DNA from 3 places in the Micromonospora sp. NPDC023737 genome. Region 1 is predicted to be linked to each of the others. Evidence: riboswitches for the same ligand, from Rfam matches in the RefSeq annotation. Region 1 holds a riboswitch; each other region holds the start of a gene.
The links. A riboswitch is a leader RNA that binds a small molecule or an ion and turns the genes downstream of it on or off. The one in region 1 is predicted to bind cyclic di-AMP.
Positions count from the first base shown of each region.

Region 2: linked by a shared signal. The riboswitch ahead of AB0F98_RS10010 (NlpC/P60 family protein) and the one ahead of AB0F98_RS25075 (hypothetical protein) in region 1 are both predicted to bind cyclic di-AMP.
Region 3: linked by a shared signal. The riboswitch ahead of AB0F98_RS00690 (C39 family peptidase) and the one ahead of AB0F98_RS25075 (hypothetical protein) in region 1 are both predicted to bind cyclic di-AMP.

Region 1 is NZ_JBFAAL010000014.1:109,746-120,161, reverse strand. Features, by position in the region: gene AB0F98_RS25095 (hypothetical protein) at 1-395, opposite strand, end outside; gene AB0F98_RS25090 (hypothetical protein) at 669-1,040, opposite strand; partial or broken gene AB0F98_RS25085 (MarR family winged helix-turn-helix transcriptional regulator) at 1,415-1,720, opposite strand; gene AB0F98_RS25080 (carbonic anhydrase) at 2,167-2,832, shown strand; gene AB0F98_RS25075 (hypothetical protein) at 2,968-3,984, opposite strand; cyclic di-AMP (ydaO/yuaA leader) riboswitch at 3,989-4,119, opposite strand; gene AB0F98_RS25070 (YibE/F family protein) at 4,286-5,647, opposite strand; gene AB0F98_RS25065 (heavy metal translocating P-type ATPase) at 5,948-7,966, shown strand; gene AB0F98_RS25060 (metal-sensitive transcriptional regulator) at 8,020-8,316, opposite strand; gene AB0F98_RS25055 (copper ion binding protein) at 8,463-8,672, shown strand; gene AB0F98_RS25050 (hypothetical protein) at 8,704-9,681, shown strand; gene AB0F98_RS25045 (heavy metal translocating P-type ATPase) at 9,693-10,416, shown strand, end outside.
Region 2 is NZ_JBFAAL010000003.1:259,331-269,746, reverse strand. Features, by position in the region: gene AB0F98_RS10055 (LiaF domain-containing protein) at 1-225, opposite strand, end outside; gene AB0F98_RS10050 (hypothetical protein) at 670-933, shown strand; gene AB0F98_RS10045 (e9imm peptide) at 1,034-1,234, opposite strand; gene AB0F98_RS10040 (class I SAM-dependent methyltransferase) at 1,288-1,932, shown strand; gene AB0F98_RS10035 (hypothetical protein) at 1,960-2,118, shown strand; tRNA gene AB0F98_RS10030 (tRNA-Gly) at 2,208-2,281, opposite strand; gene AB0F98_RS10025 (zinc metalloprotease) at 2,517-3,497, shown strand; gene AB0F98_RS10020 (pyridoxamine 5'-phosphate oxidase family protein) at 3,575-4,138, opposite strand; gene dcd (dCTP deaminase) at 4,238-4,816, shown strand; gene AB0F98_RS10010 (NlpC/P60 family protein) at 4,913-5,953, opposite strand; cyclic di-AMP (ydaO/yuaA leader) riboswitch at 5,966-6,102, opposite strand; gene AB0F98_RS10005 (N-acetylmuramoyl-L-alanine amidase) at 6,360-8,363, shown strand; gene AB0F98_RS10000 (NlpC/P60 family protein) at 8,522-9,535, opposite strand; gene AB0F98_RS09995 ((Fe-S)-binding protein) at 9,760-10,416, opposite strand, start outside.
Region 3 is NZ_JBFAAL010000001.1:150,510-160,925, forward strand. Features, by position in the region: gene AB0F98_RS00670 (ABC transporter ATP-binding protein) at 1-499, shown strand, start outside; gene AB0F98_RS00675 (bifunctional cytidylyltransferase/SDR family oxidoreductase) at 690-2,186, shown strand; gene AB0F98_RS00680 (CDP-glycerol glycerophosphotransferase family protein) at 2,230-3,930, shown strand; gene AB0F98_RS00685 (alpha/beta fold hydrolase) at 3,949-4,692, opposite strand; gene AB0F98_RS00690 (C39 family peptidase) at 4,815-5,633, opposite strand; cyclic di-AMP (ydaO/yuaA leader) riboswitch at 5,874-6,016, opposite strand; gene AB0F98_RS00695 (hypothetical protein) at 6,323-7,093, opposite strand; gene AB0F98_RS00700 (hypothetical protein) at 7,245-7,694, opposite strand; gene AB0F98_RS00705 (acyltransferase) at 7,897-9,198, opposite strand; gene AB0F98_RS00710 (polysaccharide pyruvyl transferase family protein) at 9,487-10,416, shown strand, end outside.

The DNA of each region.
Region 1 (10,416 bases):
GACGGGGTGCGGGCGGTACGCGGCAGCGGCATGGCAGCGGCGGCGCCCAGCCGGCGTACGTCCGCCTCGGCGGCCTCGTACGCCTGCCAGGCCACCTCGACCGCCTCCTGCGCGGCGAGCCACTCCGAGCGCCGTCGTTGCGCCGTGGCGGTGGCTCGCTCGGCGGCCACGGCGACCTCCTGCGAGTAACGGGTCCGCTCGCGCTTCTCCTCGGCCAATTCGAGCGGGCTCGGCATGGCTGCGCTCCGGATCCGCTTGGCGGCGTCGATCGCGAGCCGGCCCGGCCGGAGCAGCAGGGCGGCGACGGCGACGCCCACGACGGCGAGCAAACTCAGCCAGATCACGGCGGCGCGGGGCACGTCGGGCAGGACGGCGGAGAGGACGGTCTGCATCATCTGCACCTCGTGGTCGGTGTCGGAAGTGGACGATCTGACCCGCTGGTGAGCGGAATGACGACTGGGTGGAGGGTTCTGCCTGACGTCGCGCCACCTCGCCGGGAGGACCGGTCGGGCTCGGTGCGGTGCGGCGCGCGGCGGGTATCCGATACGACACGACGGGCTCGGCAGCCGCAGAGCTGGAGCGACGGGTCGGTCAAGCCCTGCGAGCCGAGACCGAGAGTGATGTCGGTCCGGGGCGGGCCGTCGGAGCCGGGGCGGATGACCCTCGAGTCAGGCGAGCGGCGGACCGCGGCGACCGGGCGTGTCCCGGCCGGCGTCCAGGGCCGTGGACGTTTCGGGTGCCGCCGTCATGGTGCGGGCGGCCGGGGCGGCGAGGATCGGCCCGCGGACCGGACGACGCACGGGAGTGTCGGTCGGGGACAGCCGCTCGGCCACCGGCGCGACCTCGGGCCGCAGCACCTCGACCTGGCTGCTGACCACGTGGGGCTGCAGCTGGGCGGCGGTGGCCGGTGGCCCGGCCGGTGCTGGGGCGGCGGCACCCAGCCCGACGGCGAGCGCGAGCGCGGCCACGGCAAGGCGGGTCATCTCGCCCAACGAACGCAGCGCGGCCCGCCAGGTGGGGCGAGCGGACGCTACGGACATCACGTGACTAACCTATCGCTCTCGGCGGCCGGGCGCAGCACGACGGGGCGCCGGATCGCGTGACCGTGCCCACCCCTCCCGTTTGGACGGACGCCGGGGGCTGGGGCCTACTCGATTCCGCCCGAGAACTTCCCGCTGCTGTCATCGGTGCCGGTGCCGCTCGTGCCGCTCGCGCCGGCCTCGGCCTGGCTGGCGCCCGTCGTGCCGTTGCCGGTCGTGCTGGCGGCCGTCGTACTGGCGCCCGTCGTGCCGGTGCCGGTCGTGTCGGTGTCGGTCGTGCTGGCGCCCGTCGCGCTGGCGTCCGTCGTGCTGCTGGGGGCGGGGTTGGCGTCCGTCGCGTCGGTGTCGGCCGAGTCGGAGGCCGCGGGCAGCTCGGTGAAGAGGGCGAGCAGGGCGCCCACCTCCTGGTCTGCCTCGGCCGGGTGCCGGAACCGGCCGGCCGGGTTGATCGTGTACTCGTTGCGACGACCCACCCGGGTGCGGCTGAGGTAACCGCCGGCCTCCAGGTCGGCGACGATCGCGTGGGCGGCCCGCTCGGTGACCCCCACCTCGTGGGCGACGTCCCGCAGTCTTGCGGTGGGGTTGCGGGCGATGGCCAGCAGCACGTGTCCGTGATTGGTAAGGAAAGTCCAATTCCGGGGGCTGCCGTACCCGCTTTCGGTCGTCGCCATGGCCGTCATCGTAGGGCCCGAGCCCGCCCATTCGTCCTCATCGATCCCCGGTGCATGGTCAACTCGGGTTCCTTGAAGTCGGGGCATCGTCACGTCCCGGACACGGCGACATCAAGCCGGACACCGCGGCATCAAGGAAGTCGAGTCGATCACCCGCCCGTGTCCCCTCTGACGGCGAGGCCCCCGGGCGGCTAGGCCCCCCGGGCGGCTAGCCCCCCGGACGGCGAGGCCCCCGGACGGCGAGGCCCCCGGACGGCGAGGCCCCCGGACGGCGGGCGCTCCAGTGGCGAGTGCTGGGTTGCGGCGGGACGGGCCAATCGAATGTCCGCGAATACCTGAAACGCAAATCACGTATATCTTGACGTGTCTTCGGGTGGGTGTGACCGTGGATCGGGAACCCGCGGCGGTGACTGTGGGTCATCAATTCGATCGCATAGAGAAGTCGAGGTGCGGGGATGAGCGGACCCGAAGCGCCGGTCCTGCGTCCGGAGCAGGCACTGGCCGAGCTGATCGCGGGCAACCACCGCTTCGTCACCGGTACCCCGAGGCACCCCAACCAGGACGCCGGCCACCGGGCCGCGCTCGCCGACGAGCAGCACCCGTTCGCGGTGATCGTCGGCTGCTCCGACTCGCGCCTCGCCGCTGAGATCATCTTCGACCGCGGGCTGGGCGACCTCTTCGTGGTTCGTACGGCCGGGCACACGACCGGGCCGGAGGTGCTGGGCAGCGTGGAGTATGCGGTCACCGTGCTGAACGCGCCGCTGGTCGTGGTGCTCGGGCACGACTCCTGCGGCGCAGTGCGGGCGGCCCGGGAGTCCCTAGCCACCGGCACGCCGCCGCCCGGCCATCTGGACGCGGTGGTGGACGCCGTGCTTCCCAGTCTCCGCCGCGCCGAGGCCGAGGGTGTCGACGATCTGCCCCGCATCATCGACATCCACATCGCGCAGACCGTCGAGGCCCTGCTCGACAACTCCGCCGTGCTGGCCGCCGAGGTCGCGGCCGGGCGGTGCGCCGTGGTCGGCATGTCGTACCGGCTGGCGGCCGGTGAGGTCCACCAGGTCGCCGGGGAGCTCCCCGCCGCTGCCGGTTCCAACCCGGCGTCGGCCGTGCCGCTGGGCTGACACCGCGCGTCGGCCGCACCGCCGGGCCGCCGAGACCGCATGTCGCCCGCGCCGCCGGGCCGATACCTCCCAGGCAGAGCGAGAAGGGCCGCCCCGCGAATGCGGGGCGGCCCTTCTCGGCGTTCCGGCCGGTCGCTACAGAAGCGACATGTGTACGTGGTCCGTGTGGTTGGACGGGCCGCTGTAGGACTTCCAACCTGTGGCCGGGAACCAGATCTGCCGGTTCCAGATCACGTAGTAGATGCCCAGCCGGTCGGCGTTGCGGATGAGGAACGCCGCCACGTTGTTGCCGTACATCCGGGTGTCGTCGTTGTGCCAGGGGGAGAAGCCGCTCTTCTGCAGTGACCAGTCGCAGGCCCGACCCTTCGGGTGCTCCCACGGGCCCCCCGGTCGGTAGCAGCCGACGAACCGGTTGAAGCCGGCCCGCTTGACCTCCTTGTACGCGTGCAGCGTGCGCGGCGTGACGCAGCCCGAGGTGGTCGGGTCGTTCTCGCTGCACGACTCCGGCTTCCAGTCGCCGTCGGCCGTACGGCCGGGGCCGATCCTGGCCACCGGGGAGGTGGCCGAGACGAGGCCGCCGGTGAATCCCTTACCGCCGACGAGAGCCAGCGCCTTCTCCGCCTCGCGCTTCTGCTTCGCCATGATGGCGGCCTGCTTCTGCTGCTCGCGGACCTCGGTGTCGATGGCCAGCTTGGCGAGCTCGGCGCGGTGCTTGACCTCGTTGATCCGGGCGAGCTTCTGCGAGTTGACCATGTTGAGCTCGTCGAGCCCCATCACCCGCTCCACGAAGGAGTCCGGGTCGTTGCTCGTCAACAGCATGCCGACCGCGCCCATCCGACCGGTGCGGTACGACTGGGCCGCGATCTGGCCGACCTGCGGCGCCAACGCGTCCAACTCGGCCTCGGCCTGCTTGACGTCCAGGCCCAGCTGCAGCTGGCGCTTCTTGGACTTATCCAGCTTGGCCTTGGCGGCGGAGTAGTTGCGGTTCGTCGTCTCGACGACGTCGGTGAGCAGTGGCGGGTCGTCGTCCTCGTGCCCGGACGGGGTGGCGGGCTTGGGCGCGGCGGACGCCGGGAGGGGCCCGGCGAGCACGGCCAGCGCGGCGAACACGGCCACCACGGGTGTCAACCAGCGGCGTAGGGGTGCCGTCACAGTGTTCCCTTCCGTCGACCGCCGACCGGGTTAGCTGACGGGTTCGGGGCGGAAGTGGCCCCTACCGCTGACGCGGATTCACCCCAGGTACCTGGGTTCCCGGTTCGCCGTACGGCGATTGGGCGGTGGTACCGCAGGCGCCGCTGCGCGCCTTCGGCGGTAACCGGCAGCGAGGTTACCTGAGAGTCGGCGCGGGGATCTACGCCCGGATGCCGGCTAAAAGCGTCATTTCGCCAAAGCGCTGGGTAGCGAGTGGCGTAGGTATCGCGCCGTCGAGCCCGGGCGGTCACGTTGAGGAGTGTCACCATGCGCTCTCCGTTCTCCTGTCCGGGTCGGGCCGGCCACCGGAGGCGGCGGGGGGTGGGTCCAGGGTCGGATCGGGCCGAGCGGCGCTCAACGCTTCCAGCACGTCGGTCCGGTCGAATCCGGGGCGGGCGGTCGGGTCGACCGGGGCGGGATCGTCGCCGGCCGGTGTGCTGACGGACCGTCCGGCCGTGGTGACGATCGCGGCCAGGCCGGTGGTGAGCGGAACGGCGGCGATCAGCCCGAGCGTCGCGACCGCGCTGCGGACGATCTCCTGGGCCAGGAACTCGCTGGTGAGAATCTGGCTCACCGGGCGCGAGTCGGCGGTGAGCAGGAGCAGCAGCGGCAGCGAGGCGCCCGCGTACGCGAGCACGATGGTGTTCACGGTGGACGCGATGTGCGCGCGGCCGACCCTGGTCGCGGCCCGGTAGAGCTGGAGCCGGGACAGCCCCGGGTTCGCGTGGGCCAACTCGGTGACCGTGGCCGCCTGGGTGACCGTGACGTCGTCGAGCACCCCGAGCGACCCGATGATGATCCCGGCCAGCAGCAGGCCGCGCAGGTCCACGTCGCCCTGGAACATCGACAGGGTGAGGGCGTCCTCGCTGCCGAATCCGGTGAGGTGGGTGGCGGCGGTGGCCAGGGCGCCGAGGACACCGGTGAGTACCAGACTGCCGAGGGTGCCGAGTACGGCGACCGAGGTCTGCGCGGTCACACCGTGCGTCAGGTAGAGCACCACGAACATGATCAGCGCGGCGCCGACCACGGCGACCAGCAGCGGCGGGTGCCCGGCGCCGATTCCGGGGAGTACGAAGGTGAGCAGGATGCCGAAGCTCGCGGCGAGACCCGCGAGCGCGGCCAGGCCCCGCCACCGGCCGAACGCGACGATCGCGGCGGCGAAGATCAGCGCGAGCCAGCCGAGCGGCTCGCCGCGCTGGTGCTCGGCGACGTTCCAGCTCGACGACGAGGGGTCGGCCGGATCGGTCAGCTCCACCACGACGACCTCGTCACCGGCCTCGACGGCGGGTGCGCCCGGGCCGTCCGGGATAGGCGCCTCGACTTGTTGACCGGCGGCCGGGCCGTTCTCCACGCGTACGGTCACGGTGCCGCAGCGCGTCGGCTGCGCACCGGGCATGTCCTCCGGCGTCTCGGCCGGGTTCGGGCAGGCTTCGCTCACCACCCGGGTGACGGTGCCGTGGTACCGGGCCGGGTCCCCGCCACCGTCGGCCTCCGGTGCGCCCCGCGGCCAGAGCAGCACGGCGGCGACCACGGTGGCGACGACGAGCGGCACCACGGTCACGAGGAGGACCCGTCGCACCCCCGGCGGGGCGGACGGCGTGGGACGAGTGTGGTCGGCGCCCATCACGAATCTCCCAACGACTCCGGGGCGGGGTACGTACCGGTGGCGCGATCGGTCAGCGGCGTGGGGCCGCCCCGCCAGGCAAGGTCCGGAGGGTCATCGTCGGAATGCTAACCAGGTGGTTCTCCGGCGCCCGTTCGCGCCCGGCGGTGTCACGCTGCGTGGCGGCGAAGGCACGTGTCACGCGGTGTTGGCGATGGCATCTGTCGCGGCGCGTGGCGGCGAAGGCACCCGCGTCGGCGACCGAACGGGCATGTTGGTGTCATGCCCGCACATCCGTCGCACCATCCTTCGGGCGCATCCATGCCGACCCACGGCAGCGGTGGGCACGACCGGCACGCCGGCCACGACCCGGCGATGTTCCGCAGGCGGTTCTGGTTCTGCCTGGTACTCACCGCGCCGGTCGTGGTCACGAGCCATATGGTCATGGACTGGTTCGGCTACCGGATCGAGGCGCCCGGACTCACCTGGGTCGGCCCGGTGCTCGGCTCGGTGGTGTTCTGGTGGGGCGGCTGGCCGTTCCTGGTCGGCGCCGTACGCGAGGTGCGCGACCGGGCGCCGGGCATGATGCTGTTGGTCGCCATGGCGATCACCGTCGCCTACGGCGCGTCGCTCGCCACCAGCCTGGGCGCCTTCGACCTGGACTTCTGGTGGGAGCTGGCGGCCCTGGTCACCATCATGCTGCTCGGGCACTGGCAGGAGATGCGGGCGATCGGGCAGGCACGTGGCGCGCTGGCGGCCCTCGCCGCGCTTCTGCCGGACCGGGCCGAACGGGTCGCGGAGGACGGCCGTACCGAGCCGGTGCCGGTGACCGACCTGCGGACCGGCGACGTGGTGCTGGTCCGGCCAGGTGGCCGGGTGCCGGCGGACGGACGGGTCGTGGACGGCGCGGCCGAACTGGACGAATCGATGATCACCGGCGAGTCCCGGCCGGTGCCCCGGTCCGTCGGCGACCGGGTGGTGGCGGGCACCGTGGCCGCCGACTCGGCGCTGCGGGTCCGGGTCGAGGCGGTCGGTGAGCAGACCACGCTCGCCGGCATCCAGCGCATGGTCGCCGAGGCGCAGCAGTCCAGCGGGCGGGCTCAGGTGCTGGCCGACCGGTTCGCGGCGGCGCTGTTCTACGTGGCGATGGCCACCGCCGTGGTCACGGTGCTGGTGTGGACGCTCATGGGCAGGGGCGACGAGGCAGTGGTGCGGGCCGTCACGGTGCTGGTCATCGCGTGCCCGCACGCGCTCGGCCTGGCGATCCCACTGGTGATCGCGCTCTCCACCGCGCTGGCCGCGAAGTCCGGGATCCTGGTCAAGGACCGGCTGGCGCTGGAACGGATGCGGACCGTCGACGCGGTGCTGTTCGACAAGACCGGCACGCTGACCCGCGGCGAGCACGTGGTCACCGAGGTGGCCGCCGTCTCCGGTGTCGAGCATGACGAGCTGCTGCGGCTCGCCGCCGCCGTCGAGTCGGACAGCGAGCATCCGATGGCCCGGGCGATCGTCGCGGCGGCGGGGGCGCACGGTGGTGCCGCACCGGCGACCGGATTCCGGTCGCTGCCCGGCCGCGGGGTGGAGGCCACCGTGGCGGGCAGGGAGTACGCGGTCGGCGGCCCGGCGCTCCTGCGCGAACTGGATGTACGCCTGCCCGACGAGCTCCGGGACTCGACGGGTCGCTGGACCGCCCGCGGTGCGGTGGTGCTGTACCTCGTCCGGCGGCCGGTCACGGTGCTCGGTGCGCTGGCGCTCACCGACGAGGTACGCCCCGAGGCGCGCGAGGCGGTCGCCGAACTGCGCGACCACGGCGTACGGACCATCGCGATGATCACCGGCGACGCCCGGCCGGTCGCCGAGGCGGTCGCCGCGGACCTCGGGTTCGGCGCTGGTGACGAGGTGTTCGCCGAGGTGCTGCCGGCGCAGAAGGACGCGAAGGTGACCGAGCTGCGGCGGCGTGGGCTGACCGTGGCGATGGTCGGTGACGGGGTGAACGACGCCCCGGCGCTGGCCAGGGCCGACGTGGGTATCGCCATCGGGGCGGGCACGGACGTGGCGATCGAGTCCGCCGCGGTGGTGCTCGCCTCCTCCGACCCGCGCGGGGTGGGGGCGGTGATCCGGCTCTCGCGTGCCTCGTACCGGAAGATGCTGCAGAACCTCGCCTGGGCGGCGGGCTACAACGTCGTCGCCCTGCCGCTGGCCGCAGGGGTGCTGGCCGGGGCCGGGCTGTCGTTGAGCCCGGCCGTGGCCGCGGTGCTGATGTCGGGTTCCACCATCGTGGTGGCGCTCAATGCCCAGCTGCTGCGCCGGGTACGCCTCGACTCGGCGAACGCAGGCTGACCGTTGCGCTCGCCGTGGGTCGCGGGCGCCTCGCGCCGGCTGGGCGGACCCGGTCAGCCGCGCTTCATGAGCCGGCCGATCGCGGCCATCATCTCGGTGGCCATCTCGTCTGCGCGGCCCTCGGCCGCTCCCTCGTGCATGCAGTGCCGGGCGTGCCCGTCGAGCAGCCCGAGGGCGACCTTGTCCAGCGCGGCCTGGACGGCGGAGATCTGGGTGAGCACGTCGATGCAGTAGCGATCCTCGTCGACCATCTTCTCGACGCCGCGCACCTGCCCCTCGATGCGGCGCAGCCGTGCGAGCAGCTGATCTTTGCTGGCCGTGTATCCGCGGATCGGGGTCGGTGTGGTCATGCCGGCAAGGATAGCCTACCCCCTGGGGGTATGGTACGGTCCCAGTGTCCCGATACCCCCGCCCGGTATTTGAACCGGCTCGGGGCCGAAGTCTGCCCGGCCGGTACCCCCAGGGGGTATAGGCTGGCGATGGAAGGAGAGATCCGATGGTCACCACGACGTACCAGGTGCAGGGCATGACCTGTGGCCACTGCGTGAGCGCGGTCAGCGCCGAGGTCGGCGCGATCACGGGCGTCAGCGACGTCCAGGTCGACCTGGCCACCGGCCGGGTCACCGTCACCAGCGAGAGCCCGCTGGAGGCCAACGTGGTGCGCGCCGCCGTCGACGAGGCCGGTTACGACCTTGTCGACGAGTGAGCGGCAGCCGACCAGGAATCGAGGTTCCACCGTGAGCACCCCCTTGAAGCTGAGTGGCTTCGCCCTCGGCCTCGCGGCGGTGTTCGGCGCGGCGTACGGGGTCGGCCGAGTGGTCGGCCCCGTCACGGCGGCCGCCGAATCCCGCCATGACGACACGGCGACCGCCGGCCAGGGCGACGAGCATCCGGGCGAAGGTTCGGCAGCCGCCCATCTCCCGGGCGGCCTGCTCGTCTCCGACCGCGGTTACACGCTCACCCCCGTCGCCGCCCCGGCCGGCGAGTTCGCCTTCCAGATCACCGGCGGCGACGGCCGGCCGGTCACCACGTACGACGTGGCGCACGACAAGCGGATGCACCTGATCGTCGCGCGCCGCGATCTCTCCGGCTTCCGGCACGTGCACCCCGAACTCGGACCGGACGGCACCTGGCGGGTCGCCACCCCGCTGGCCGGGCCCGGCGTGTGGCGGGCGTTCGCCGACTTCACACCCACCGGGGGCGACCCCCTGACGCTCGGCATCGACGTGACCGTGCCCGGCGCGCTCTCATCCCGGCCGCTACCGGCACCGATCACCAGCACCACGGTCGACGGCTACACCGTCACGCTGGCCGGCGACCCGGAGCCCGGCCGTACCGCCGAACTGACCCTGACCATCAGCCGCGACGGCGCTCCGGTCACCGACCTGGAGCCCTACCTCGGCGCGTACGGTCACCTGGTGGCACTGCGCCAGGGTGACCTCGCGTACCTGCACGTCCATCCGGACGGCGAGCCCGGCGACGGGCGGACCCGGCCCGGACCGGCCGTCACCTTCCTGGCCGAGGTGCCCTCCGCCGGCACCTACCGGCTCTACCTCGACTTCAAGCACGGCGGCGCGGTGCACACCGCCGAGTTCACCGTGGTGGCCGGCGACGCGCACGCCGACGACGTCCCGCCCGCCGCCACCCGCGCCCCGAGCCCACCCACCCCGACCGGTCCCGCCCAGCATGGCGAGCCTGGCCACGGGCACGACTGACGGGAGCCGTGATGACCACCACCAGCAGCACCCCGCTGCCAACGGCACCGAACCTGATCGAACTCTCCATCGGCGGCATGACCTGCGCGTCCTGCGCCGCGCGCATCGAGAAGAAGCTGAACCGGATGGAGGGCGTCTCCGCCACCGTCAACTACGCCACGGAGAAGGCCACCGTCCGGTTCGCCGACGACGTCACCCCGGACGACCTGATCGCCACCGTGCAGAAGACCGGCTACACGGCGAAGGTGCCGCCCCCACCCGCGGCGGCGGGCACACCGGCCACCGAGGCGCCGGTGGACGAACTACGCGGTCTGCGTCACCGGCTCTGGACGTCCGTGGCGCTGACCGTCCCGGTGATCGTGCTCGCCATGGTGCCGGCCTGGCAGTTCGACTACTGGCAGTGGCTGTCGCTGACCCTGGCCGCCCCGGTCGTGGTCTGGGGCGGGCTGCCGTTCCACCGCGCCGCGTTGATCAACCTTCGGCACGGCGCCGCCACCATGGACACCCTGGTCTCGGTGGGCACCCTCGCCGCGTTCGGCTGGTCGCTCTGGGCGCTCTTCCTCGGTGACGCCGGGATGCCCGGCATGACACACCCGTTCCGCTTCGACATCGCCCGCTCCGACGGCGCCGGGAACATCTACCTGGAGGCGGCGGCGGGGGTCACGCTGTTCATCCTCGCCGGGCGCTACTTCGAGGCCCGCTCCAAGCGGAACGCCGGCGCCGCGCTGCGTGCGC
Region 2 (10,416 bases), on a different contig from region 1:
CTCGACGTGGGTGTCGGCGGGCACCCGGAGCTTCACCCCGCCGATGAGCGACACCTTCGTCAACGTCGTCTCGGGAGCCAGCTCGGCGCCGGTGAGGTCGATGTCGGCGCCGCCGATCGACGTGACGACCGCGGTGTCGTCGGCCCTGCCGCCAACACGCTGCTCGTGACCGCCGAGGAGGGAGATCTGCCAGTTGATCCGCTTCGAGGGATCCGTGTTCGCCATGTCCTCGATGCTCTGGACCCACACGTCCGAGGGTAGGTGTCGTTAGTCGTGAAGGGACCCACGACGGTTGTCATGACGATCCGCACCGAAGCCCAGGTATCGCCGCCGGTCCGGGAGCCCGGCGTTGCTCCGCCGGAAATCCGTTGGTGACGGCGGTAGTCGGAGGTGTTGGCTGTATCGATGAGCGCACAGTCGAATTCGACAGCAGCCGGGGAAGGCAGCGCGGGACGCTTCCGCGATCCGAAGTCCAGGCTGTGTGGCTTGTCTTCTGACGAGATCTTCGTCCGTTGCCCGCGCTGTGCCGGCCGGGCTTCGGTCCGTCCTGACCCTGAGTCGGTCGGCAGCTCCCGGCGTGATTTCTGGCTTCGCCGTCGGCTCAGTTGTCTGGGGTGCGCGTATACGGAACTCTGGGAGGCTCCTCGCCTCGCTAACAACGCGCGCGCATTGCCTGAGTTCTCGGGTCCGAACGACCCGTACTTCGGCCTGCCCCTCTGGCTCTCGCTGGAGTGCCGTGGGCGGGTGCTCTGGGCGTACAACGTCGAGCACCTGGACCTGCTGGAGGCGTACGTGTCCGCTCGGTTGCGGGAACGCGGCCAGTACATGGGAAGCCAGAGCCTGGTTGAACGCTTGCCCGCGTGGATCAAGCTTGGCAAGCACCGCGCCGAGCTGCTGGACGCAATAGGTCAACTTCGGGCGCTACTTGCCTGACCGCCGGCGAACCGGCCGAAAATACAACAGCGACGGCGCGGACGGTGGTGCAGCGGATCTCCTCGTCGGGCAGTCGTAGGCCGTCCGGCGACAAGTGCGGTTAGTTGGCCGACGGCGGCGTCCATGGTGTGGAGCGCCTCGCGATCGGTTGGTAGGCGCTGGCGCGGTCGACGACCTCGGCCGTCGTCAACTCCGGCGTGACTGCGTAGATCAGATCCGAGATGTCCGGGTAGCCCAGGTCGCGTTCGAGGCGGTCCAGCCAGTCGCCCCGCTCGGCGAAGTCCGCAAAGTCGTACCGCATGATCCGCTCGACGAGGACAACCGCCTCGCAGCGCTTGATCTAGCGTTGCCGCCATGGGCGTTGAGGGCTGGATGGCGGACACTCGCACCTCCTACGACACAGTCGCTGCTAGTTATGCGGATCTTCTGCGCAACTTCCTGGATGAAACGCCCTACGAACGAGCGACTCTGGCTTTGTTCGCCAGCTTCGTTCAGGCCGCTGGTGGTGGGCCAGTCGTGGACGTGGGCTGTGGATCAGGGCGCATCACCGCCCACCTGCACAAGCTCGGCGTGGACGCCTTCGGAATCGACCTGTCGCCAGTGATGATTGAGGTGGCTCGGCGTGACCATCCGGGGCTGAGGTTCGAGGTGGGCTCCATGACCGACCTGGACCTGGCTGAGGGCTCGGTCGCCGGCTTGGTCGCCTGGTACTCGCTGATCCACATTCCCGACAACCAGGTCGGCTCGGTCTTCGCACACTTCCGACGAGTGCTGCGTCCCGGCAGCCCTCTACTGCTCAGCTTCCACGTCGGTGACGAATCACGGCTCAAGACTCAGGGCTACGGCGGCCACCCGATGAAGGTTTACGTCCACCGTCGGCAGCCCGCTCGGGTGGCGGCATGGCTGCAAGAAGGCGGCTTCACGGTCGAGGCACAGATGACTCTCACCTCGGCCGAGAGCTCGCTCGGCGGGATCATCTTTGCCCGTCGCCGGTCTTGAGCGGGCCACGATTCGCCCCAGGCGGCCATGATCTACCAGCACGCCAGCTCGGAGGCGGATCGGGCCATCGCCCAGGCGGTGAGCGACGCGGTGAAGGCCGAGCGCAAGAAGGCCAAGAAGTCGGCGGCCGGCCCCTCGGACAAGGCGACGGGCAAGGGCAATAAGGCCGGTAAGAAGCGTGGCTAGTGGCCCGTGGATGGCCCATCGGGCGCTGGCGGCCCGTGGAACATCGAAGGCCCTGGCTGGGACTTGCGTCCTGGCCAGGGCCTTTCGGTTGGAGCGGGTGACGGGAATCGAACCCGCACTGTCAGCTTGGGAAGCTGATGTTCTGCCATTGAACTACACCCGCAGCGGCACCACTGTACCCGAGTCACCGGTCACCCGCATCCAGGTACCCCCTTGGCACACCGGCTGCAACCCGGCGCCGGACGGGCTGGCGGACCAGCGCTCACGCCCCGACAGATGGTTTCACCATGGCAAGGTATAGGTGTTCTCAAATCTCTCGATGACTTGTAGCGTCTGCCTCACGTTCTCAGCCACGGCGTGACACACCTCCTGTCGCGCTGCCAGAAAGAGGTGGGCCCATGGGACTCCGTCCCAATCTGCTGACCCGGCGTACCGCCGGCGTCGCGTCCACGACCCTCGCGCTGCTGCTCAGCACGGCCGCCGTGGGCGTCCTTCCGGCCGCTTCGGCCGTCTCCGCCGCCCCTGCGGGCACCTGCGTCGAGCCAGCCGACGCCCACGCCGACGCCCGCGTCAAAGCGGGCAGCGCCGCCAAGCACGAGCCGAACGAGTTGACGGCCACCCAGATCAAGGAGCGCGAGGCCGACCTGGCCGCCGCGCTCCGCGAGCGCGCCAACCGGCGTACGGGCGCTGTCGCACCGCTCGCCACCGTCACGATCCCGGTGGTCGTGCACGTGATCCAGGAGAACAGCACCCGGGCCGGCGGCAACATCCCGGACTCGATGATCAACAACCAGATCACCGTGCTGAACCAGGCGTACAGCGGGGCGACCGGCGGAGCGGCCACGGCCTTCGCCTTCCAGCTCAGCAAGATCAATCGAGTGGTCAACCCGTCCTGGTACCCGATCCTCGACGGCTCCTCGGCCGAGCGTTCGATGAAGTCGGCGCTGCGTGAGGGCGGCAAGAACACCTTGAATCTCTACCTGGGCGACGTGACCCCCGGCCTGCTCGGCTGGGCGACCTTCCCGCAACGACGGCTCAACAGCGCCGACGGCGTGGTCGTGCTGAACGAGTCGCTGCCGGGCGGCAACGAGACCAACTACAACCAGGGCGACACCGCCACCCACGAGGTCGGCCACTGGCTGAACCTCTACCACACCTTCCAGGGCGGCTGCTCCGGCTCGGGCGACAGTGTCGATGACACCCCGGCCGAGGCCACGCCGGCGTACGAGTGCCCGACCGGTCGGAACACCTGCAGCGCTGCCGGCCTGGACCCGATCACGAACTTCATGGACTACACCTACGACTCGTGCATGTACCAGTTCACCCCTGGGCAGGCGAGCCGCATGTTGACCGCGTGGAACGCCTACCGCGCGGCCTGACGTCGACACGTAACGTCGGCGCCGGCCCTCTGGACGGACAAGGGCCGGCGCCGACGTTTCACTCCCCAGGAACGCGTTCAGGCTGCCGAGCGGTGGACGTCGCGGCGCCCGTGGCGGGCGGGACGAGCCTGCGGTACGACCGGAGTCAGATCGGCCGGCCGATCGTCCGCGTGCGGGTCGAGCCAGACCTGCACGCCTGGGCGGCCGCACCCCTCGCCCGGCCCACCGGCGCTGCCGGAGTCGCGCCGAGTCAGCATGGCCACGTCGACGGTGAATTCGAAGAGCCGCCAGTCGACCTGGGACGCTGCCCCGGCCCTGGCCGCGAGCCGGGCCACCCGGGCCTGGTCGGTGACCGGGTGGGCGTGCCCCGCCACGTACGCCTCGTCATCGGTCTCCTCCGGCGGGAAGGAGTGCAGTGCGTAGCGCCCGTCCCGCTCCAGGTCACGCCGTTTGGGCGAGTCGATGATGAAGCAGAAGAGCCCCTCGTCGGTGATCACCGGAGACACCGGGTGCACCCGGGGCCCGCCGTCGGCACGGACCGTGGCCAGATAGCCGAAGCCCGGACCGTACTGCTGCATGAGAACGCGGATCCCGTCGGCGAGCCGGGGCTCGTCAGCTGCGAATTCGGACCAGGAAGCCATGCAGGCATTCTATCGAACAAATGTTCGACGAGCGACACGACGCGCTGGTCACCGACACCGGATTCGAGTCGTCCGAACGGGCCTCGCTATGGTGGTGCGATGCTGCTCTCCGACCGCGACCTGGTCTCCGAGATCAAGGCCGGCACGCTCGGGCTGGAGCCGTTCGAGCCCACCCTGGTGCAACCGTCGAGCATCGACGTACGTCTCGACCGGCTCTTCCGGGTCTTCAACAACCACCTCTACACGCACATCGACCCGGCACAGCAGCAGGACGACCTGACATCGGTGGTCGAGGTACCCGACGGGCAGCCGTTCGTGCTGCACCCGGGGGAGTTCGTGCTCGCCTCGACGCTCGAGGTGATCTCGCTCGGCGAGCAGCTCGCCGGCCGGCTGGAGGGCAAGTCCAGCCTGGGCCGGCTCGGCCTGCTGACCCACTCCACCGCCGGCTTCATCGACCCGGGATTCTCCGGCCACGTGACGCTGGAACTGTCGAACGTGGCGAACCTTCCGATCACGCTCTGGCCGGGCATGAAGATCGGCCAGCTCTGCATCTTCCGGCTCTCGTCACCCGCCGAGCACCCGTACGGTTCGGCCGTCTACGGCTCGCGCTACCAGGGTCAGCGTGGCCCGACGCCGAGCCGGGCGTGGCAGAACTGGCGCACCTGGCCCACCCGCTGACCGGCGATCGGCCCCGGAACCCGACGCACCTCGCGCCTCACCAGGCGCACGGAGAGGCCCCTCCCACTCGGTGGAAGGGGCCTCTGCGCGGAACGATCAGTCGGGACGACCGAAGCTGTGGATGGGGCCGTCGTCGACCTTCTTCATCTTGATCGGCACCCCGGCCTGGGAGGCGTGCACCACCCATCCGCCGCCGACGTACATGCCGACGTGGTGCAGGTCGCTGTAGTAGAAGACGAGGTCGCCGGGGCGGAGGTTGGCACGGCTCACCGTCTTCGTCACCCTGCGCTGCTGCGCGGCGTTGTGCGGCAGTGACACCCCGGCCTTGGCCCAGGCCGCGAGCATGAGCCCGGAGCAGTCGTACGAGTCGGGCCCGTCGGCTCCCCATACGTAGGGCTTGCCGATCTGGGCGCAGGCGAACTTCACCGCCACCCCGGCGGCGCCACCCGGATAGGTGGCCGGGCACGGGGCCGGACGCAGCGGGCCGCCGCCGCCGTTGCCGTACACCTTGATCCGCAGCTTCTGCAGCCGGTCGATCTCGGCGTTGATCTGCTTCTTCTTCGCGGCCAGCTGGGCCTCGGTCCGGGTCAGCTGGGCGACGAGCTCGTCCAGCGGCGCCTTCTGCCGGGCCAGTTCGTCGCGCAGGTCGACGACCTGGGCGACGTCCGTCTGCTGGTTGTGGGCGAACCGGTCGAGCAGCTCCAGCTGGCCGACGACGTCACTCGGTGACTGGCTGCCGAGCAGGGCGTTGACGGTGGACAGGTTCTCACCCTTGTACGCCCGCACCGCGAGCACGCCGACCTTGTCCATGGCCTGGTCGATCCGGAGTTGCAGTGGCTTGATCCGAGCAGCCAGCGCATCGGCCTGCTTGCGCTTGGCCACGAGCTCCTGACGGGTGGCGTTGTGCCGCTCGATCACGGGTTCGAGCTTGTTCCAGTCCTGGTCGATCTGGCGCTCGATCTCGGCGACCGACGGGTCGGCGTGCGCCGCTGTGGCACCGCCGGTCAGGACGACGCTGACGCCGATGAGGGCGGCGAGGACGGTGGTGATGCGGGACCAGCGTGGACGCGGCGCACCCGTCGTCGGGCCGGCTGTCGCCGACCGTCCGGACGGCGGCCGCGGGGCATGGTGTGCCACCGGGCTCCGTACTCCTTCTTCCTGACCGCCTACCGGGTTAGCTGACGGGTTCGGGCGGGAAGGTCGGCGCCCTACCGCAGTGGCTGCGGATTCACCCCGGAAACCTGGGTCCCCGGCTCGCTCGGCGAGCGACTCGGCGGTGTCGGACCGTTACCGCCCGGGTTGGACGGACCTGCTGCCGGCCGACGAATGATCAGCCTAGAGAGCGCCGTTACCGATCCGCAACCCGTCAGACGGTGACACTCCGTGTGTGACGCAGCGGGAGCGCACCCCTCGTGCGATTCCGAAGATTTTCTTCCGAACCCCCCGATCAATGGAAAGGTATTGACCAGGGCGCGACGGTGGAGCGAAGGTGACCAATACCTAAGACCCATCCGTACCTGGGGGTTCGATGCAACGATCGACCATGTCGAGGAGCAGGCGCGCCCTGCTCGCCGCCGCGGTGGTCACCGCCGCCGCGGCCGTGCCACTGACCGGCGGCCCGGCCGGGGCCGCGCCGGCCGGCGACCGTCAGCAGCAGTACGCCGCCGCGGCGAAGGAATACGGCGTGCCGGAGAGCGTCCTGCTCGGCGTCTCCTACCTGGAGTCCAGGTGGGACACCCACGCCGGCAGGCCCAGCACCAGCGGCGGCTACGGGCCGCTGCACCTCACCGACGCGGCTCACGTCGCGAGCCTGACCGCGGGCCACCACGTCCACCAAGGCGAGGACCCGCGCGGCGACACCTCCCGGCCGCTGACGGTCGCCGCGCCCGGAGGAGCCGAACCGTCCGCCGCGCCGGCGTCCGCGGCGCTACAGACCCTTCAGGCCGCCGCAGCGCTCACCGGGGCCGACGCCAGGGCACTCCGTACCGACCCGGCGGCCAACATCCGTGGCGGCGCGGCGCTGCTCGCCTCGTACCAGAAGCAGCTGGGCGGCCCGGTCGGCTCGGAGACCGACCCGGGAATCTGGTACGGCGCGGTGGCGCGCTACTCGGGAGCCGACACCGAGGAGACCGCTTCCGCCTTCGCGGACGAGGTGTACGACCAGATCCGCGCCGGTGCGAACCGACGAACCGACGACGGCCACCAGGTCACCCTCGCCGCGCACCCGGTGACCGCGCGGGCGGACACGGTGCACCGCCTCGGGCTGCGCAAGTCGCAGCGCCCGGACCGGGTGGAGTGCCCGGTCCGGCTCGGCTGCGAGTGGATTCCCGCGCCGTACGAGCAGTACGGCCCGGGCGCCGGCGACTACGGCAACCACGACCTGGGCGACCGGCCGGCCCAGCAGAAGATCGAGTACATCGTCATCCACGACACCGAGGGGTACTACGAGCCCAGCGTCGGCCTCGTGCAGCAGGCCGACTACCTGGGCTGGCACTACACGCTGCGCTCGGTGGACGGCCACGTCGCGCAGCACGTTCGGACCAAGGACGTCGGCTGGCAGGCCGGCAACTGGTACGTGAACGCCAAGTCGATCGGCATCGAGCACGAGGGCTTCGCCGGCCATGGCACCTGGTACACCGAGGCGATGTACCGGGCCTCGGCCAAGCTGGTCCGGCACCTGGCGCTGAAGTTCGGCATCCCGCTGGACCGGCAGCACATCATCGGGCACGACAACGTTCCCGGCACCGTCGCCTCGACCGTGGCCGACATGCACTGGGACCCGGGCCCGTACTGGGACTGGTCGCACTACTTCGATCTGCTGAAGGCGCCGTTCCGGACCACCGGCACCAAATGGACCGGCCTGGTCACCATCGACCCGGACCTCGCCGTCAACCGGCCGGCGTTCGTCGGCTGCAACCAGCAGCCGCCGGGCGTGCCGAGCCCGCCGCCGCCGGCCGAGCCCTGCCCGCTACGGGGTTCCTCCGCGGTCATCCTGCACAACGCGCCGAGCCACGACGCCCCACTGGTCAACGACCTGGGTCTCCGTCCGGACGGCTCGCCGAACACCATGTACATCTCCGACCACGGTGCCCGGGCCTCGGCAGGCCAGACGTACGCGGTGGCCGAGGTCCGCGGTGACTGGACGGCGATCTGGTACCTCGGCCAGAAGGCGTGGTTCCACAACCCGGCCTCGGCACCGACCGCGAAGTGGGCCACCGGGTTCGTGGTGACTCCGAAGCCGGGGAAGGCGACTATCCCCGTCTACGGCCGGGCTTACCCGGAGCAGGCCGCCTACCCGGCCGGCGTGCCGTACCAGACGATCTCCCCGATGCAGTACACGCTCACCGCCGGGCAGCGGTACGCGGTCGGCGACGTGCTGCCGAGCGAGTACTACAAGGCCTCCACCTTCGACGGCTCGTCCCCAGGCGACTGGACGGTGATCCGGGGCGACCTGCGGTACGTGCAGATCCAGTTCGGCCACCGCATCATGTACGTCAACCTCGACGACGTGCTGCTGCTCCCGTCCGCGGTGGGCGCACCCCGCTGACGGACGGGGTGCGGCACCCCGCCGAGCGGGTCGTTCCGCCGTACGGAACGGGCTCGGGCACCGCGCCGAGCCGGCTCCGACACCTGGCTCGATGAGCGTCACGAGAAACGCGAGGGCCCCCGGTCGGTCGACCGGGGGCCCTCGGCGTACGTGGTGGATCAGCCGGGTCGTCGGAAGCCGGCGACGGGCATGTAGTTGATGCTCGCCACCTGTACCGGTTTGCCGGCCCGTGGTGCGTGCACCATCTGGTCGTTGCCGAGGTAGAGCCCGACATGGTGCAGGTCGCTGAAGAAGAAGACCAGGTCACCCGGGCGCGCCTCGGAGCGCGGGATGGCCTTGCCCTCGTTCCACTGGGCACCGGTGAAGTGGGTCAGGCTGATCCCGGCCGCCTTGTAGGCGTACTGCGTCAGGCCGGAGCAGTCGAACGAGTTCGGCCCGGTGGCACCCCACACGTACGGGTCACCGACCTGCTTGCAGGCCGTCTGGATCGCCGTGCGGGCCGCCCCGCTGACCACTCCCTTGACGGTCGGGCAGTTCTCCGGCATGACGACGCTCTTCGGCAGCGTCTTCTCGAGCCGCTTGATCTCGGCGTCGATGCTCTTCTTCTTGGCGGCCAGGTCGTTCTTCTGCTTTGTCTGGGTGGCGATGAGCGCGTCGAGTTTCTGCTTCTCCGCGTCGTACTTCGCGCGGACCTTGAGGATGCCCTCGACCTGCTTGTGCTCCTGCCGGGCCAGCCGGTCCAGGATGGTCAGCTGCTCGGTGAGCGTGTCCGGCTTGGCGCTGAGCAACAGCGCGCCGAGGTCCTGTGAGGGCCCGCTGATGTAGTAGCGGGAGGCGAGGTCACCGACCCGGGTCATCGCCAGCTCGGTCTGGAGAGAGAGCGGCTCGATCTTCTTTTCCAGCGCGGCCGACTTCTTCTGGTTGGCCTTCAGCTGCGCCCGCACCTTGTTGTACTGCTCGATCGTGGGTTCCAGCTGCTCCCACTGCTTGTCGATCTGCGCCTCGATCTCCTCGACCGAAGGCTCGGCGTGGGCCGGCACGGCGAGCAGGCCGGCACCGACGGCCGCAGCGGCGACCAGTGTGAGCAGACGATGGGCAGCCCGGCGAAGGCCACCCGGACGAGCGGGACGTCCCGGTGCGTGACGATGAGGGGGCATGGTTGCCACCGGCACCGACTCCTTAGCGACCGACCGCCGGGCGCCTCGCAGAGGGGAAGGGGGCGAGGGCAGACGACCCACAGCGGTCGGTGCCCCACGATAGGGAAGCGCCGAAGCGGAATCAAGGCGAGCCCGCGCGTCGTCACGTCTGCGGGACGGGCCGCGTACCGAGGGTGCACGCGCGACGGCGGTGGCAGGTGCCACCGCCGTCGTCGTTGCGGATGATCCGGGCGTACGCCTCAGCCGGCTACCGGCTCGGCCTGCTTGTCGCCCTGGGCCTGCTCCGGCTTCACGGAGCGGAGCAGCACGCTCGCCACGTCGATCACCTCGACCTGCTCGCCGGCTCCCTTGCCGTTCACGCCGTCACTGAGCATGGTCGAGCAGAACGGGCAGCCGACCGCGACCGTCTTCGCACCGGTGGCCATGGCCTCCTCGACGCGCTCGACGTTGATCCGCTTGCCGATCTTCTCCTCCATCCACATGCGTGCGCCGCCGGCGCCGCAGCAGAAGGAGCGCTCGCTGTTGCGCGGCATCTCGGTGAGCTCGCCCTCGATGGCGGTGCCGAGCACCTCTCGCGGCGGGGCGAACACCCGGTTGTGCCGGCCGAGGTAGCACGGGTCGTGGTAGGTGACCCCGCCGTCGACCGGCTGCACCGGGGTGAGCTTCCCGGTCGCCACCAGGTGGGCGAGGAGCTGGGTGTGGTGCACCACCTCGAACTCGCCGCCGAGCTGCCCGTACTCGTTGCCGAGGGTGTTGAAGCAGTGCGGGCAGCTGGCGACGATCTTGCGCTTGCTCTTCTCGCGGCCTTCGAACGCCTCGTTGAGCGTCTCCACGTTCTGCTGGGCGAGCATCTGGAAGACGAACTCGTTGCCGATCCGGCGGGCCGGGTCACCCGA
Region 3 (10,416 bases), on a different contig from region 1:
GCCGGCCCGGGGCGCGGTCTACACCCTCGGGCAGCCGTCGCTGCTCGGCGTGAACGCGGCCCTGCTCAACGACCTCTCCGGCGAGCGCAACGTGGTGCTCGGCTGCCTGGCCATGGGCATGCCGCCGGAGGAGGTCAAGCGGCTGACCCCGGAGATCATCGAGTTCTCCGGCATCAACGAGCGGGGCGACTTCGCCTCACTGCCGATGCGCACCTACTCCTCCGGCATGGGCGCCCGGCTGCGCTTCGCCATCTCCTCGGCGAAGAAGCACGACGTACTGCTCATCGACGAGGCGCTCGCGACCGGCGACCGGAAGTTCCGGGCCCGCAGCGAGCAGCGGGTCCGGGAGCTGCGCGACAGCGCCGGCACCGTCTTCCTGGTGAGCCACTCGCTCGGCTCGATCCGGGACACCTGCGAGCGGACCATCTGGTTGGAGGGCGGCGTCCTGAAGATGGACGGCCCGACCAACGAGGTCTGCAACGCATACGAAGGTAAGTAGTGCGTGACTGAGCGCATCGACCGGGTCCGCTGGCCCGGCCGGTGCGCTCAGTCATAGGCGCTAAGGTTCTCTGGGCGCCACCCCGTGGTTCATGGCACGCCGGGTTCGAGGCCTCGACCTACCGGCCGTCGCCGAGCCATCCGGTCACCCGGACACAGAGCACGTCATCAGGCAGAAGCGAGGGACGGTAATGACGCAGGGCCACACCACCACGACGGACGCCACGCCGGCGACGCCGGCACCCTGGCGGCCCTCGCGGACGGTGGCTGTGATCCTCGCCGGGGGGACCGGGACAAGACTGGGACTCGGTATCCCCAAGCAACTGTTGAAGATCGCCGGCAAGCCGATCATCGAACACACCCTCGCCGTCTTCGAGGCCGCGCCGGAGATCGACGAGATCATCGTGCTGATGGCCGCCGGACACGTCTCCGACGCGAAGGAGATCGTCGAAAAGGCCGGACTGCGCAAGGTCAGCAAGGTGATCGAGGGGGGCGACACCCGCAACGAGACCACCCGGATCGCGCTGGAGGCCATCGGCGAGGCGGACTGCAACGTCCTCTTCCATGACGCGGTGCGCCCCCTGGTCAGCCACCGGATCGTCCGCGAGTGCGTGAACGCCCTCTGGACCTACTCGGCCGTGGACGTGGCCATCCCGTCGGCCGACACGATCATCCAGGTGGACGAGGACGAGTGCATCACCGACATCCCAGTGCGCTCCGCGCTGCGGCGCGGCCAGACTCCGCAGGCGTTCCGCTCCGGCACGATCCGTGAGGCCTACCGGCTGGCCGAGGGCGATCCGAACTTCGCCGCCACCGACGACTGCGGCGTGGTGCTGCGCTACCTGCCCGGCACGCCGATCAAGGTGATCGACGGCTCGGACGAGAACATCAAGGTCACCCACCCCGTCGACGTCCACCTGGCGGACAAGCTCTTCCAGCTCGCCGCCGCGCGGGCGCCCCGGCTCGCCGACCACCGCAGCTACCGGGAAGAGCTGACCGGGCGGACCGTCGTCATCTTCGGCGGCAGCTACGGCATCGGCCACGACCTCGCCGATCTCGCCACCCGCTACGGCGCGCAGGTCTTCCCGTTCAGCCGCACCAGCACCGGCACCCACGTCGAGCGACCCGAAGACGTCGAGGCGGCGCTGAAGACGGCGTTCGAGGCGACCGGCCGGATCGACCACGTGGTCGTCACCGCCGGCGTTCTGGAGAAGGGCAACCTCGCCGAGATGGACGAGGAGAGCATGGACCGCGTCCTCCAGGTCAACTTCGTCGGGCCGGTCACCGTCGCCCGCCTGGCCCTGCCCTACCTCGAGCAGACCAAGGGCCAACTGCTGCTCTACACCTCCAGCTCGTACACCCGGGGTCGGGCGCGCTACGCGCTCTACTCGGCCACCAAGGCCGCGCTGGTCAACCTCACCCAGGCGCTGGCCGACGAGTGGGCGGAGGTCGGGGTACGGGTCAACTGCATCAACCCGGAGCGGACCGCGACTCCGATGCGCACCCGAGCCTTCGGTGAGGAGCCGGAGCACACGCTGCTCTCCGCGGGGGCGGTGGCGCAGGCCTCGCTGGACGTGCTGATCTCCGAACTCACCGGGCAGGTCATCGACGTACGCCGGCCGCAGGGCGAGACGCCGCAGGCGGTGCCCGCCCAGGCGGTGCGGGCCGGGGCCGACGCCGGGGGCTGACGGCCCGCCTGCTCACCTTCGAAACGGCCGTGAACGGAGCGACATGCGTGGTGACCTGGTCCGTAAGCTGATCGCCCGGTGCCTGAGCATCGGGCTGGCCGTGCTGGCCTTCCTCGTCGCCGCGCTGACCGGCGACACCGGCTGGGGACTCGTGCTGGCGGTCGCCGCCCTCGGCGCGGCCGCGACGGAGCGGCGGATCCGCCCCGGCGCGGACACCGCCGCCGAGACGACGTTGATCGCCGCCGCCGTGCTGGTCGCGTACGCACGTCGGCTCGACGGAGGGTTCGACCCGGCGCTGGCGGCCACCGCGCTGGTCCTGCTCGGGCTGGTGCTGCTGGTCGAGCCGCTGCGGCAGGCCGGCGGCCTGGAGGTCCGCACCGAGAACCTGCCGGTACGCTCCTGGGTCCCACTGGTCGCCGCGCACCTCGGCGGCGCGCTGCTCGGCTTGATCGCCGTGGTGGCGCTGGCCGCCGCGGTGACCCTGCCGGCGCTGGTGGCGCTGGTCCTGGCCCTGTTGGTCGCGGCCGGTGCCGGCGCGGTCGGATCGGACCTGGCCCGGCGGCGGTTCCGGCCCCCCGCGTCGGGCGGCGCGGTACGCCGGGCCCTCCAGGCGCACAAGCCGGAGTTCGTCCTGTACTTCTCCGCCCCACCCGGCTCGGAGTACCAGGTCACCATGTGGCTGCCGTACCTGGAGCGGATCGGCCGACCGTTCCTGGTGGTGCTGCGCGAGCCGGAGTTCCTGGCCCCGATCGCCGCGGCCACCACCGCCCCGGTGGTCTACTGCCCCACCCTGCGGGCCCTGGACGAGGTGCTGGTGCCGAGCCTGAAGGCGGCGTTCTACGTCAACCACGGTGCCAAGAACAGCCACTTGATCCGGTTCACCCAGCTCACCCACGTCCAGTTGCACCACGGCGACAGCGACAAGGCGCCGAGCGCCAACCCGGTGTCCGCGATCTTCGACCGGATCTTCGTGGCGGGACAGGCCGCGATCGAGCGGTACGCACGAGTCGGCGTGGACATCCCGGCCGAGAAGTTCGTGGTGGTCGGCCGCCCGCAGGTCGAGTCGATCGAGGTACGCCCCGAAGGACTGCCTGCGGCCGCCCCGCGCACCGTTCTCTACACCCCGACCTGGACCGGTCACCACGCGGACGCCGACTACTGCTCACTGCCGGTGGCCGAGCCGCTGCTGCGCCGGCTGCTGGACCGGGGCGTGACGGTCATCCTGCGCGCCCACCCGTACACCATGCAGAACCCGGCGTCCGCCCGGCAGCTCGGCCGGCTGACCGAGTTGCTGGCCGCCGACCGGACCCAGACCGGACGGCAGCACCTCTGGGGCACGGCGGCCGGCCGGGATCTCAACCTGGTGGAGTGCGTGAACCGATCCGACGCGCTGATCTCCGACGTCTCCGGGGTGATCTCGGACTACCTCTACTCCGGCAAGCCGTTCGCGGTGACGGACATGGGCACCGACGGCGACTCGTTCACCGAGCGGTTCCCGCTGGCCGCCGCCGGTTACGTGCTGCGCCGGAACATGACCAACCTGGACGAGGTGCTGGACCAACTGCTCGACACCGACCCGCTGTCGGCGCGGCGTTGGGAGACCCGGCGGCGCTACCTCGGCGGCTTCCCGGCCGAGTCGTACGCGGAGGCGTTCCTGGAGGCCGCACGGCGGGAACTCGAGCCTGCCGGGAAGCCGCTGACCCCGCGGTCGCCGCAGGCCGACGCCGTCTCCACCACCGCCTGAGGCCGCTTCGGTTCCGGCTCAGCGATACGTCTCGACCAACGCCAGCACCGCCTCCGGGTCCTCGACGTGGGCGTTGTGGCCGAGCCCGGAAAGCGCGGCGACGGGCACCCCGTAGCGCCGGAGCTGCCCGTCGGTGACCAGCGGGTCGTGTTCGCCGCGCGCCAGCAGGACCGGCACGTCGGTGGCAGCCACCAGCGCCGCCAGGTCCGGTTCGCCGACCGCGAACGCACCCGGGTCCATGGCCAGTCGCCAGCGCCCGTCCACCTCACGCAGCCCGGCCGTCACCCTCGGATCGTCGGGAGCGACCAGACCGGCCAGCCCGGAGACCCGCAGGTAGCGCTGAGCGGCCTCGTCCCGGGTGGGGTACCAGGCGACCGGGCGGGCGGCCAGCTCGCGCGTCTTCGCCAGTTCGGCGTCGGACCAGACCGCCTTGATGCCGAGCCCGACGACAGCGGCGACGGGCAGCCCGGCGCCGCGCGCGGCGAGCGTCAGGCCGACCACGCCGCCGAGTGAGTGCCCCAGCACGATCAGGCGGTCACCGGGCGCGAGCGCCGCGACCACCTGCTCGGCCAATGCGGCGAAGGAGTACCTGGGCAGCGGCGGCGACGTGCCGTGACCGGCCAGATCCGGCGCCAGCCAGCGCCCTTCCCAGCGGCGCCGCAGCAGTGGCGCCCAGGGCAGCCACACCTCACTGGTCGCACCCATGCCGTGCAGCAGCAGGAGGGTGGGCCGGCCGGCCGTACGCGCGCCACCGTCGTTCATGGACGCAGTGTGCCACCGGCGGCGTCGGCACGGCGAGCGTGAACATCCGACAGCCGCCCTGAACGACAACGGGCGCCGGCCCCCTCGCGTCAGGGTGCCGGCGCCCGATGTGAGCGCGGTCGTCAGGCGGAGTAACCGCGGGTGGTCATCCAGTTGGCCAGGTCGATCGTGGTGATCCAGTACGACGGCACCGCCGGGTTCGCCGAGTCGGCGATCTTCACGGTACGGCCCTGGTCCCGGTAGCCGACGACGGCGATGTAGTGCCCGCCGCCGAAGGAGTGCCAGCCACCGTCGGTGTCGACGGCGTCGCCGACGATGTTCGCGACCACGCCGCGCCCGTCGGTGATGGCCCGGACGATGTCGGCCTGGAGCTGGTCCATCTGGGCGGGACGCGGCGCGCTCGGGAACATGGTGGTCTTGTACGGGTTGCCCTTGACCACCGCGTTCAACACCCGCGTGGTGTCCTCGGCGGAGTTGGTGCCCATCTCGGTGGTGCCGAGCTGCGCGGCCAGGTCGTCCTGGCTGCGTTCGATGCCGGTGGCGCTGAGCGCGTTCCGGGTGGCGGCCGGCCCGCAGTAGAAGTAGGTCGTCTGCGCCTGGTAGTCGTAGTCGAGGACCTTGCTCGCCGGCGGCTTGGGCGCTGCCGGCTTGCGGGTCAGGTCGGGGTTCGCGGCCTTCTTCGCCGCCGGCGCACTGGTCGTGGGCGAGCTGGTCGCCGGTGTGGTGAGCTGCTGGTCGTCGAGCGGGGCGATGCGGGCGTCGCTGCGCAGTTCGGCCGCCACCGCGGCGGAGCCGCGCTGTGCGGCGGGCGCGTCGTCGGCGCCGCTGAGCAGGGCGCCGGTGGTGGACGCCAGCACCACGGCTGCGGCGGACGCGGCGGCGATCTGGTAGGGGCGCTGGGTGGCCAGCCGACGGAGCTGACGCTTCAGGGTGTGCTTCACGGTTCCTCCACGGTTCGGGGGGTGAGCGACCGGCGGCCGGACCGGAGTCCGGGCAGGCGTCACCGCGCGGACCTGGTCCGCGGGCGGCTGGTGGATCGCTCAGGGAACGCCCGGTGGGTCGGGCGGAAAGACGCGGGTGCCGGAGTCAGCTCGTCGCTACGGGACGGGCGAGCACGGGCACCGTGGCGCCGTGGAGGGTCGGGGAGGACCGAGGGATGGGTTCGTGCACCACAGAGATGGAACTCCTTCCGGCACCGCCTACCGGGTTAGCTGACGGATTCGGGCGGGAAGATCGCCCTACCGCGGGCCGTGGCTCGCGGATTCACCCCGGACGTGCATGTGGGTCCCCGGCTCGTGGAATCACGATTAGGCGGGTCGGCGCGGCGTCGCCTCTTGCGATCGGTTACCGCACCGGACGCGCCGACACTACTGGTCGACAGAGGGCCTGCCAACCCTTCACCACCTGCTCAAACCCGTTTCGGCGAACAATTTTTCCGGGCGTTTGGCCGCTGACGTGACTCAATGGGACGAGCAGATCCGGCGGCACCTTGGGTACGCAACGGGACAGGCCGAGGGAGACCTTGCCAAAAGGCGGGGATGATTCGGGCCGACTGTTCCCGCTGACCGTTTCCCCATTCATGTGACCGGGCTCACGCAGATGCCGGGCAGAATTCGGCCCGGCATCCCGCTCAGCCCACCCTGGCCGGCTGCCAGCGGGTCACCACCTGGGCGGGGGCGGTGGAAGCGGGCCGAGTCGCCGGCAGCCGGCCCGGCCGGAGGCGGGCCGCCGCCGCGTACGCCTCGGTGGCCAGGGCACGGGCCGCCTCGGCGGCGAGTTCGGCGTCCCGCCAGGTACTGCGCTCCCGCTCCTGGGCCGTCCGGTAGCCGGCCAGCCGGCCGTCCCGGACCACCCGGGCCAGGTGCACCTCCTGCTCGACGGGGTGCAGACGGGGATCCCAGCCGTCGCGGTACCCGAAAACGTCGCCGAGTTGGCGCAGGGTGAGGTCGCCTCGCCAGTACGCCGCCGTGGCCGCCCGATGCAGATACCGCTCCCGGGCGGCGTACTCGGCCGGAGTGTGGGGAGTGCGGGGTGGCGGCAGAGCGCCGGCACCGCAGTACCGGCGGGCGGCGCTCTCGGCCTCGTCGTACGCCGCCCAGGCCCGGTCCAGGTCAGCCTGGGCGGCCAGCCACTCGTCCCGTCGACGGCGCGCGGTCTGCGCCGCACCGGCCGCGGCGACAGCCACCTCGTCGGCGTACCGCCGTAGGTCGGCAGCCTCGGCTGCGGCCAACTCCCGGTCGGCCGGCCCGGCCGAGGCGGACCGGCCGTCCTCCGGCCGGTCGCGCTCCGGACGGGCGACCAGCACCGTGAGCACGATCAGGGCCAGCACCAGCAGAGCCGACCAGATGGCGGCGGCCTGCGGCACCTCGACGAGAAACTGGTAAAGGACGGTCTTCTCCATGTCGGTACCTCACGGCGAGCAGACGCGATGCGGGAGAGCCGCACTCGGCACCCGGTGCGAGGCCTTGTCGGTCACGCCGGGCGCCGGGAGCGGGCGCGGAAGACGGGTTCGGCGAGCGCGGCGGCGGAACGCTCTCGCGTCGCCGGCGGCGTCAGGCGGCGGGGGGAGCTCGGGGAGAGCGGACAGCTGCCACCACGCCGCGAGGGAGCCACATCTCGCCCGCCTGGATGGTGACCGGGTCGGCAACCGGTGCGGCCGAGGCGAACACCTCGTGGGTAACACCGTGCGCGGCCGACGGGGCGACCCTTGAGCCTACGGATTCGACGGCGGTCCGGAGCGCGACGGCGAACTCCGCGGGCGCGTCGTCCGCGACGACGATGGCCAGGAAGCTGGATGTGCCGGCCGACGCGGTGGCACAGGCGCAGGCCCGCGATTCGGTGCACGCCACCGGGGGCTCGACCACGGCCCGGGTGTGCGGCGGGGCCCCCAGCGTCGAGAGCGACCCGAGGGTCAGCGCGCCGACGACCGCGAGGCTGGCCAGTAGCCGGGTAGCCCATCGCGCCACCCACCACAGAGGATCGGTGAGGGCGAACGAGGGCATGCGGCAACGCTACCCTCGTCGTCACCGGGTCGCAGCAAAGCCGGGCGTGTCGGACCGCCACGCCGGTCGCACCACCCACGGTGGACGCTTCGGCGGGAGCCCAGCTGGCTGATCGACTCGTGTTCGGGGAAGTCGGGCCGTCCCGGGCACGACGGCGCCCCGACTTCATCGACACCGAGTTGATCCAGGCGCGACCCCGCTCTCAGCGCGGGTCCACGTGCAGCTGCCGGCCGTCGGGGGCACCAGCGTCGCGGCCCGGCTGGTCACCCGCCTGTACGGACGGGCGCTGACGCGGTCGCGGAACGGGCGGCGAGTCGCGGACACGTGCCGGCTCGACGGCAGCGTCCGGGGCCGGACCGGTGACGGCGGAGCGGGTCTGCGTACGGACCCTGGCGTCGGCCACGGCCGGGCGGGTGCGGCGTGGGCCGAGCCGGCGCATCATCGGCGTCTCGACCCAGCGGTGCAGCAGCCCGGCCAGGGCCAGGTTCAGGAGGAGGAGCCCGAGCACCACGGCCGGTCCCCGCCACCCGGGCAGGCCAGCACCCCAGTCGCCGGTCAGCCGCAGCACGGTCGTCATGACGAAGACATGGACCAGGTAGAAGGCGAACGAGACCTCACCGAGCCAGACCATGGGGCGGGAACGCCACGGCGAGCGGAGGTTGCGCACGTCGGCGTCGGCCGCGGCGGTGATGACCAGGACGTACGCCGCAGCCAGCAGCGCGGCCCAGAACTCGGCGCGGATCCACCCGGCGGCGGCCACCCAGACGGCGACGAAGAGGACGCTGGCCAGCGGCAGCCGAGGGCCGCGCCACCGGCCGCGCCGCATCAGCTCCGCGGCGGCCACCCCCATCCAGAACTCCAGGGACCGGGTCAGCGGGAAGACCTGGGTGAACCACCAGCGGCTCTCCTCGGGCACCAGCAGCTGGGCCGGCCAGAGCGCCAGGATCAACAGCGGCACCGCGACGACGACCGCCCAGAGCAGCCAGGGCCGTGCCCGACGGACCAGCGGCAGCGCCAGCGGCAGACACAGGTAGAAGAAGAACTCGCAGGAGAGCGACCAGCTCACGTTGTTGACGCTGTAGAAGTGCCCCTCCCGGAAGTCCCAGGCCTGCAGCAGGAGGAGGTTCTCCACCGCGACACCGAGCCGCACCGGGTCGGCGAACCAGAGCGCCGCCAGCAGCGCCAGCGCCCAGAGCACCGCGTGGTTCGGCCAGATCTTGGCGAACCGGCGACGCCAGAAGGTCCGCCGCCGCTCCCCCGGCCGAGCCGACCAGACCAGCACGAACCCGCTGAGGATGAAGAAGAACTCCACCCCGGAGAGGCCGAGGCTGAACACCTTGCTGACCACGCTCTGGTACTCGGGCTCGGCGATGATCCGCATGGTGCCGACGTGGAAGCCGAAGACCAGCAGCGCCGCGATCCAGCGCAGCCCGGTGAGGGAGGGCAGCCGGCCCGCCGGGCCGCCGGACGGTGCGGCCGGGACGACAGTCGGAGCAGTCGTCATTCCCGGGCTCCCAGCGGCACCAGCACGCACCTTTCCTCCCCCCGGCCGCCGGGTTCGGGCGGCGCGCGCCACTGCTTGTGCCAACCCGGCCGTACCGGCCGTTCGGGCACCCTACCCCGCCGACCGGACCATGCCCGGACCGCCCGGTCGGTGACGGCGACGATCTGCGCGCACTCCCCGGTGGCCTAAAATCGCGGGGCCTGGATGGGGCGGATGTTTCGCTCACCAGGGCCCAGCCCGGCACGATCTCCAGACGCCGCCGGGGACGGACGACAGGTGGAGCGAGCGATGCACCAGCGGATCCTCATGCGGGCCAAGAAGGGCCCCTTCGACGTGTACTCGCCGGAGGAGACCTTCGAACGCAACTGGATCGGCGAGAACGCCGGGAACCTGGTGTTCAGCCACGCCGCGCACAAGTTGCTGCGTACGTCCACCACCGAGATCACCTCGACCGAGTTCAAGGTCGACCTGCGCGACGCCGACCGGATCAACGAGCAGTACGACGTGTACGTCATCCCGCTGGCCAACGCGTTCCGTCGCAGCTACGCGCACCGGGTCGCCACGATGACCCGGCTCATCGAGCGGCTGAAGATCCCGGTGGTGGTGCTCGGGGTCGGCGTACAGACCAACATCCACGGTGACCGGGAGTACCTGCGCCCCATCGACGACGTGGTGAAGGGCTTCGTCAAGGCCGTCCTCAACCGCTCGCACACCATCGGCGTACGGGGCGAGATCACCGCGGACTACCTGCGCACGCTGGGCTTCTCCGCGGTCGACGTGATCGGTTGCCCGTCGATGTTCCTGCACGGCGACAGCCTGCGGATCGACAAGCGCAAGGCCACCCTCGACCCACACGACCGGGTGGCGATGACCATCTCGCCGTACGTCAAGTCGATGGCGTCGGTGGTGGACAACCACCACCGGAAGTACCCGAACCTGCGCTACGTCCCGCAGGACCTGAAGACCCTCGGCACCCTGCTCTTCGGCGACGCGCCCGCCGACCGCGGCAAGACCAGCCCGATCCCGATTCACACCTCGCATCCCCTCTTCGTCGAGGACAAGGTGCGGATGTTCGTGGACCCGTGGACCTGGATGGACTACCTCTCCGGGTTCGACTTCAACTTCGGCACCCGGATCCACGGCACCATCACGGCGCTGCTCGCCGGCACTCCCGGCTACCTCTTCGCGCACGACTCGCGCACCCTCGAACTCGCCCGC